DNA from 2 places in the Atlantibacter sp. MEI4A-1023 genome. Region 1 is predicted to be linked to the other one. Evidence: predicted binding sites of a transcription regulator. Region 1 holds the regulator's gene; the other holds the start of a gene.
What was found. The regulator sigma-54, encoded in region 1, starts transcription at its own class of promoters, with help from an activator protein. The targets are predictions, from matches to a motif close to GTTGGCACANNTTTCGCTNT.
Positions count from the first base shown of each region.

Region 2: ACVV26_RS02195 (amino acid ABC transporter substrate-binding protein) is a predicted target of sigma-54. The motif match lies at 2,209-2,228, and genes of this name have one in related genera.

Region 1 covers NZ_CM149568.1:4,124,706-4,128,920, reverse strand. The annotation lists gene rapZ (RNase adapter RapZ) at 1-26, opposite strand, end outside; gene ptsN (PTS IIA-like nitrogen regulatory protein PtsN) at 87-566, opposite strand; gene hpf (ribosome hibernation promoting factor) at 650-937, opposite strand; gene rpoN (RNA polymerase factor sigma-54) at 960-2,393, opposite strand; gene lptB (LPS export ABC transporter ATP-binding protein) at 2,560-3,285, opposite strand; gene lptA (lipopolysaccharide ABC transporter substrate-binding protein LptA) at 3,292-3,852, opposite strand; gene lptC (LPS export ABC transporter periplasmic protein LptC) at 3,821-4,215, opposite strand, start outside.
Region 2 covers NZ_CM149568.1:441,439-445,653, reverse strand. The annotation lists gene ACVV26_RS02205 (efflux RND transporter permease subunit) at 1-1,322, shown strand, start outside; gene ACVV26_RS02200 (putative periplasmic lipoprotein) at 1,608-1,829, shown strand; gene ACVV26_RS02195 (amino acid ABC transporter substrate-binding protein) at 2,316-3,341, shown strand; gene ACVV26_RS02190 (amino acid ABC transporter permease) at 3,415-4,215, shown strand, end outside.

The DNA.
Region 1 (4,215 bases):
CGTCCGCTGACAATCATCAATACCATCTCGATTTCTCCCACACGGCGGGCTGCTTCGGTACAGCCAGGGTGACTTCCTCCACCCGATTATTCACTTTGGTTTTCATTGCTGCCTTCAGTAATGATCTGATACAGCTCTTCGTCGCTTTGCGCGGCACGCAGGCGGCGGCAAATCGTTTTGTCCGCCAGACGCTTCGCCACTAATGACAGGGTATGCAAATGCGTTTTGGTTTGATCTGCCGGGACCAGTAAGGCAAACAGCAGATCTACGGGTTGGTTATCAATGGCATCGAATGCAATAGGCGTCTCAAGCTGTACAAACACGCCTACGGCGCGCAAGGTATCTTCTTCCAGTTTGCCGTGTGGAATGGCAATGCCGTTGCCGATACCGGTACTGCCCATACGTTCGCGGGTCAGGATCGCTTCAAATACCACTTGTGGCGGCAGGCTTAACTGTTTTGCGGCCAGTTCGCTGACGATTTCCAGAGCGCGTTTTTTGCTCTGGCAGTGAACACCGCTGCGGGTACATTCCTGGTTAAGGACACTGCTCAAATCATAAGTCATCATATTTTCACCTAAGCATTCTCAATGCCAACGGCTCGTCGTCAGTGACCACGAGCCGTTGAAACACCAGGTAAACGCCCGGACTCTTAATGTTGTTTTAGTTTATCTTTATGTTTAGTCAATTGACGCGCCAGTTTATCAATAAGCCCGTCGATGGCTGCATACATGTCTTGCCCTTCCGCACTGGCATGAATCTCCCCACCGTTCACATGCAGAGTCGCATCCGAAATGTGAGTGACCTTCTCCACTTTCAGCACAATATAGACCTGGTTTATCCTTTCAAAATACTGCTCCAGCTTGGCGAACTTCGTGTTCAAAAACTCGCGCAAAGATTCAGTGATTTCGACGTTATGTCCTGTGATGTTGAGCTGCATAGTGTCTTCCTTATCGGTTATATCAGACCAGTTGTTTACGCTGGTTTGACGGCGGAATGGACAGAGACTCTCGATATTTGGCGACGGTACGGCGTGCCACCATGATACCTTGTTCAGACAGCATGGAGGTCAGTTTACTGTCGCTCAGGGGTTTTGCCGGATTCTCGCCGGCAATTAATTTCTTCACCAGAGCCCGAATAGCGGTGGAGGAGGCTTCGCCGCCGCCTTCAGTATTCACGTGGCTGGAGAAGAAATACTTCAGTTCAAAAATGCCGCGCGGGCTATGCAAATATTTTTGGGTCGTGACGCGCGAAATCGTCGATTCGTGCATTTCGACGGCCTGGGCGATATCTGCCAGCACCATCGGTTTCATATGTTCTTCACCCTGTTCAAAAAACGCCTGCTGCTGTTCTACAATGCAGCGGCTAACACGTAACAGGGTGTCGTTGCGGCTTTCCAGGCTCTTAATCAACCAGCGTGCTTCCTGAAGGTTGCTGCGGATAAACTGGCCATCGGCGTCGTTGCGGGCGCTACTGCCCATCGAGGCATAATGTTGATTGATCTTTAAACGCGGAATACTGTCGGCATTGAGTTCTACCGTCCAGACGCCGTTGTGTTTGCGCACCAGCACATCCGGGATGACATATTCCGGCTCGCTGGTTTGAATCGACTGGCCCGGTCTGGGGTCGAGGGACTGGATAAAATTGACCGCCTCTTTGAGGATGTCTTCTTTGAGCCGCGTCACGCGCATTAGCGTGCGGAAATCGTGATTCGCCAGCAGATCGAGATGCTCACTGACGATCAGCCGCGACTCTTCCAGCCAGGGGGTGTCTTTGGCATATTGCGAAAGCTGGATCAACAGGCAATCGCGCAAATCCCGGGCGGCGACGCCGACAGGATCAAAACGCTGGATGCGCTTCAGTACGGCTTCGACTTCTTCAATATCCGTTTCGTCATCCCCGACGCTTTCCAGAATATCTTCCAGCGACACGGTGAGATAGCCGGTGTCGTCCACGGCATCGACGATAGACGTGGCAATTGCGCGGTCGGTATCGGAAAAGGGGGTCAGTTCAACCTGCCACATCAGGTAATCCTGGAGTGACTGGGTGGTTTCGCCCTGATAGATAGGCAGTTCATCATCCTGATAATCCACCCCGTTACCCGAAGGCGTTCCAGCGGTGTAGATTTCGTCCCAACTGGCGTCTAACGGCAGTTCGTCCGGCATCTCTTTTTGTTCAAGAGCGTCGGCGGTGTCCAGCGTTTCAGTATCACGGGCTTCCTGAGTGTCTATCTCATCATGAAAGTCGGTTTGCTCCAGCAACGGATTGCTGTCCAGCGCCTGTTGCAGCTCCTGCTGGAGTTCTAACGTAGACAGCTGCAACAAGCGGATCGCCTGTTGCAGTTGCGGCGTCATGGCAAGCTGTTGGCTTAGCCTCAGTTGCAAACCTTGCTTCATATTCAGAGCAACATTCCTCAGGTTTATACCCTAACTGTACAACCTCTCTGGCATCGAAGGCCGATGCAGGGAAGCGGCAAGGGGTACTTACGTCAATTATACCTGCACAGGCAGATTCTGAAGCTTCGTCAGGGAGCTTCAACCCTCTGTGATTTGCTCTACCGTATCAGAGTCTGAACTCTTCCCCAAGATACACACGTTTAACCTGTTCGTCTTGCAGGATTTGGTCAGGCGTACCGTGCGCAATCAGGTTGCCCTGGCTCACGATATAAGCGCGCTCGCAGACCGCCAGCGTTTCGCGGACGTTGTGGTCAGTGATCAGTACGCCGAGGCCGCTGTCGCGCAGATGCTCAATAATACGTTTAATATCAATTACCGAGATGGGATCTACCCCAGCAAACGGCTCATCGAGCAGAATAAATTTGGGATTCGCCGCCAGCGCACGGGCAATTTCAACGCGGCGACGTTCACCGCCGGACAGCGACTGGCCGAGGCTATTACGCAAGTGGTCGATGTGGAACTCTTCCATCAGCTCGACGGCGCGGTCTTCACGCTGTTCGCTGGTGAGATCGTCACGGATCTGCAACACCGCCATCAGGTTGTCATAAACGCTCAGGCGGCGAAAAATCGACGCTTCCTGCGGGAGGTAACCAATACCGCGACGGGCGCGGGCATGCAAAGGCAGCAGGCTGATGTCTTCATCATCAATGATGATATTCCCGGCATCGCGCGGGACAATTCCCACCACCATATAGAACGTCGTGGTCTTGCCCGCACCGTTCGGGCCGAGCAGACCCACGATTTCACCTGAATTCACCGTCAGGCTGACATCCTCGACGACGCGGCGGCCTTTATAGGCTTTGGCGAGGTTTTTCGCTGTTAATGTTGCCATAAAAAATTAGTTACTCTTGTTGGGCGCTGGCGCATTGGCGGCGGGTTTGTTCTTGTCCTGCAACTGCGACGGCACCAGCACGGTCGTCACGCGTTTGCCCTTATCGCTAAACGCCTGCATCTTCTGCTCTTTGACCAGGTAGGTGATTTTGTCGCCCTTGATGTTGCTGTCCAACTGCTCAAGGAAGGCATTGCCGGTCAGGGTCACAAAGTCATTCTGCAGTTCATAATGCATGGTATCGGCACGGCCTTTAACCGGTTTGCCGTTGTCCTGCATCTGGAAAAAGGTGGCGGGTTTACCGTAGCCGTCGATCACCTCTTTGCCGCTCTCGCCGCCCGGACGGGTGACAACCACTTTGTCGGCATTGATTTTGATCGTGCCCTGGGTCACCACGACGTTACCGGTGAAGGTCACGACGTTGCCCTGCATATCCAGCGACTGTTGATCGGATTCGATATGAATCGGCTGATCGGTATCACCGGTCAGCGCCAGCGCTGGAAAAGCCGCCGCCAGCAACGCACCGGATAAGGCAAGGTTAAGGCTGAGTTTGTTTATTTGGAATTTCATAGGACGTTCTAACCTTTTCAATCAGCTCGGCAGTTTTGCTGCGTAAGTTTCCGCGCATTTTTAGGCCGCTGGAGTTAAAGCTGGTGCCGTATAACGTCACCAGATCGTCTGACGCCACATCCTGCGTCAGTAGATTGATCTGCGCGTTATCGGTAGTAATTTTGCGTAATTGCGCTTCAGGGGTCAGCGCGTCAACAACGACATTGCCATACAGATACAGCATCCTGTCATTAGTCAGTTTGGCTTTATCTGACGTGATTGACCAGGTAGGAACTTTGTTGGCATCCAGCATGATCATGACAGGTTTCGTAAACCACGACACGCCACTATCAGAAAAGTATTCAACGTGTTGCGCTTCCAACT
Region 2 (4,215 bases), 1.0 Mb from region 1:
ATTACCTGACCAAAGAAAGTAAAAACGTCGAATCCGTGTTCACGGTTAACGGGTTTAGCTTCAGCGGACAGGGGCAAAACGCCGGTATCGCGTTCATCAGCCTGAAACCCTGGGAAGAGCGTTCCGGTGACGAGAACAAGGCGCAGTCCATTATTGCGCGCGCGACGATGGCATTCAGGCATATTAGTGACGCGATGGTATTCCCGTTCAACCTGCCCGCCATTATCGAACTGGGCACCGCCACGGGTTTCGATTTTGAACTGATCGACCAGGCAAACCAGGGGCATGATGCCTTAACTCAGGCGCGCAATCAGCTATTGGGTGAAGCGGCTCAGCGTTCCGATGTGCTGGTCCGCGTCAGGCCGAATGGTCTGGAAGACACGCCGCAATTTAAGATCGATGTCGATCAGGATAAAGCGCAGGCGCTGGGTGTCGCGCTCTCCGATATCAACCAAACGCTGTCTACCGCACTGGGCGGCAATTACGTTAATGACTTTATTGATGAAGGCCGGGTGAAAAAGGTTTATCTCCAGTCGGATGCAAAATTCCGTATGTTGCCATCAGATCTTAATACGCTCTATGTGCGCAGCAGCAGCGGTGAAATGGTGCCGTTCTCGGCCTTCGCGTCATCACATTGGGTTAAAGGCTCACCGCGTCTTGAGCGGTATAACGGCTTGCCTTCTATGGAAATTCAGGGTGAAGCCATGCCGGGTAAAAGTACCGGGGAGGCCATGGAGGTGATGGAGTCACTGGCCGCTAAATTACCTTCTGGGTTTGGATATCAGTGGACTGGCATGTCCTATCAGGAAAGGTTATCCGGCAACCAGGCTCCTGCTTTATATGCCATCTCCCTGATTGTGGTGTTCCTGTGCCTCGCCGCGTTGTACGAGAGCTGGTCCATTCCGTTTTCTGTAATGCTGGTGGTGCCTCTGGGCGTGGTAGGAGCATTGCTTGCGGCGACGGTAAAAGGCCTGGATAACGACGTTTATTTCCAGGTCGGTTTGCTCACGACTATCGGTCTTTCCGCCAAAAACGCCATCCTGATTGTCGAATTTGCCAAAGACCTGATGGACAAAGAAGGTAAAAATCTTATCGAAGCAACGCTGGAAGCGGTACGGATGCGCCTTCGACCAATCCTCATGACATCACTGGCGTTTATCCTGGGCGTGTTGCCACTGGTTATTAGTAAAGGCGCCGGGAGCGGTTCACAGAATGCGGTGGGTACCGGAGTGATGGGCGGTATGCTTGCCGCGACGTTACTGGCCATTTTCTTTGTCCCGGTATTTTTTGTGGTAATTCGCCAACGGTTTAATAAAAAGTAACCCTGTAAAACATGAAAGACATCGGATGTCTTTCATGTTTTTACATGCTAAATACGTTGATTTATTAATGAGATAAACCCACCGCTGGAACTGAATATCTTTTCGGTTCCAGCGTAAATTTTCCTCTCCATTATTTTTACAATCCACATGAATTGAAAATAATGTGTGCTCCTCTCCATTTTTTGCCAGTGGTAAAATGCGTCTATCAAATCCAGCGCTATAAGGTTATGAATAATATTACCGTTAGCGAGGTTTGCTGGATGATTATTCTAATGAGGTAATACCATGAAGAAGTTAATCGCTGTAGCATCCCTTTGTGCAGTGTTAGCCGGTTGTGCGCATGACTCCCCATGTGTGCCGGTGTATGACGATCAGGGGCGTCTGGTCCATACCAACACCTGTATGAAAGGCACCACTCAGGATAACTGGGAAACAGCTGGCGCGATCGCTGGCGGCGCAGCAGCGGTAGCGGGCTTAACGATGGGTATCATCGCGCTGAGTAAATAATACCGGTCTGTTCCGAAACGGCGCGTTCATCGCGCCGTTTGCATCTAAACGGTGCAACTCTTTTTGTTAATCTCTTAATTTGTTATTTAATCGCACCAAAGCAAAATTAAAATTCCTGCAATAACTCACATTGCTTTATTTCTTTTTTCGGGCTTTAACTCTGCCTCGTGATTTATCTCACATCATTAATCATTCCTTACCCTGCCAATATTAACATGAGAAATTAATTAGTTACTTGACGGCGATGCCATTTAATTATTTTGCTCCAAAATGTGGCGCAGGTTGTAATTTCGCACCATTGGTGAGCATTACGTTTTACGTTTCCTGTCTACACTTCGCTTACTGCATCGAAATAAATGCGTTATCCCTCCGATGCAAAACTGGCACTCCCTTTGCTTTAACGTTTATGGCTGTTGCCACAGACAGGTAATTAGCGTGCCCAACGGGCCGCCAATATAACGATAATTTCGCCACACAGGATGCACTATGAAGAAGATGATTATTGCCACGCTTGCCGCGGCAGGCGCACTGATGGCTGTTGCAAATCAGGCACATGCAGGCGCGACATTTGACGCAGTAAAAAAGAAGGGTTTTGTTCAATGCGGTATTAGTGATGGCTTACCGGGATTTTCTTATGCGGATGCAGACGGTAAATTCAGCGGAATTGATGTTGATGTCTGCCGTGGCGTCGCGGCTGCCGTATTTGGCGATGCAACAAAAGTAAAATATACCCCGCTGACGGCGAAAGAACGCTTTACCGCACTGCAATCTGGCGAAGTGGATTTGTTATCCCGCAATACCACCTGGACATCTTCTCGCGATACCGGAATGGGTATGGCCTTTACTGGCGTGACCTATTATGACGGCATCGGCTTCCTGACCCATAACAAAGCGGGGCTGAAAAGCGCCAAAGAGCTGGATGGCGCAACGGTTTGTATTCAGGCGGGTACCGATACCGAGCTGAACGTGGCGGATTACTTCAAAGCCAATAACATGAAATACACGCCGGTGACCTTTGACCGCTCTGACGAATCGGCAAAAGCGCTGGAATCGGGCCGTTGCGATACCCTCGCCTCTGATCAGTCTCAGCTGTATGCCCTGCGCATTAAACTGAGCAACCCGGATGAATTTATCGTTCTGCCGGAAGTGATCTCGAAAGAGCCGCTGGGCCCGGTAGTGCGTCGCGGGGATGATGAATGGTTCTCCGTGGTACGCTGGACGCTGTTCGCTATGCTCAATGCAGAAGAGATGGGCGTCACGTCTAAAAACGTCGATGAGAAAGCCGCTAATCCTGCCACGCCGGACATGGGCCATCTTCTGGGCAAAGAAGGCGATTATGGCAAGGATCTGAAGCTGGATAACAAATGGGCTTACAACATCGTTAAGCAGGTCGGTAACTATGCCGAAGTGTTTGAACGTAACGTGGGTTCCGAAAGCCCGCTGAAAATCAAACGCGGTCAGAACAACCTCTGGAACAACGGCGGCATTCAATACGCTCCGCCGGTTCGTTAATCACGCACGTTGTTGTAACGGGCGCTGCGCCTTTGCGGCGCCCAAACCAGAGTTTTGTTACTGAGGTTCGCATATGCCCCATCACCGCCCAAACGCAAAAGGAGAATTCTCCTTTTCCAATCCCGCGGTTCGCGCCTGGCTGTTTCAAATACTGGCAATCGCCGCAGTTATTGGTATTGCTGTTTATCTGATCCACAACACCATTACAAACCTCAACAGTCGTGGCATTACGTCAGGGTTTGCTTTTCTCGATCGCGGCGCCGGATTTGGCATAGTTCAGCATTTGATTGATTATCAGCAAGGGGATACCTATGGCCGGGTTTTCCTGGTCGGGTTGCTTAACACCCTGCTAGTTTCTGCGCTGTGTATTGTGTTTGCGTCATTTCTTGGCTTCTTTTTAGGACTGGCGCGCCTGTCCGATAACTGGCTGTTACGCAAGCTTTCTACCGTTTATATCGAAACCTTCCGAAATATCCCGCCGTTGCTGCAAATTTTCTTTTGGTACTTCGCCGTACTGCGCAATTTGCCAGGCCCACGCCAGGCGGTGAATGCCTTTGACCTGGCGTTTCTCAGCAACCGGGGGCTTTATATCCCCGCACCGGCGTTAGGCGAAGGCGCGCTGGAATTCGTGCTGTCTATTCTTGTCGCGCTGGCGATCTCGGCGGGCCTGTTTCGCTTTAATAAGAACCATCAAATCAAAACAGGGCAGTTGCGGCGTACCTGGCCTGTGACGCTGGTACTGCTTATCGCACTGCCGCTGGTCGCTCACTGGACGTTTGGTGCCGCGCTACACTGGGACGTGCCCGAGTTACGTGGTTTCAACTTCCGAGGGGGAATGGCGCTAATCCCTGAGCTGGCAGCCCTGACGCTCGCA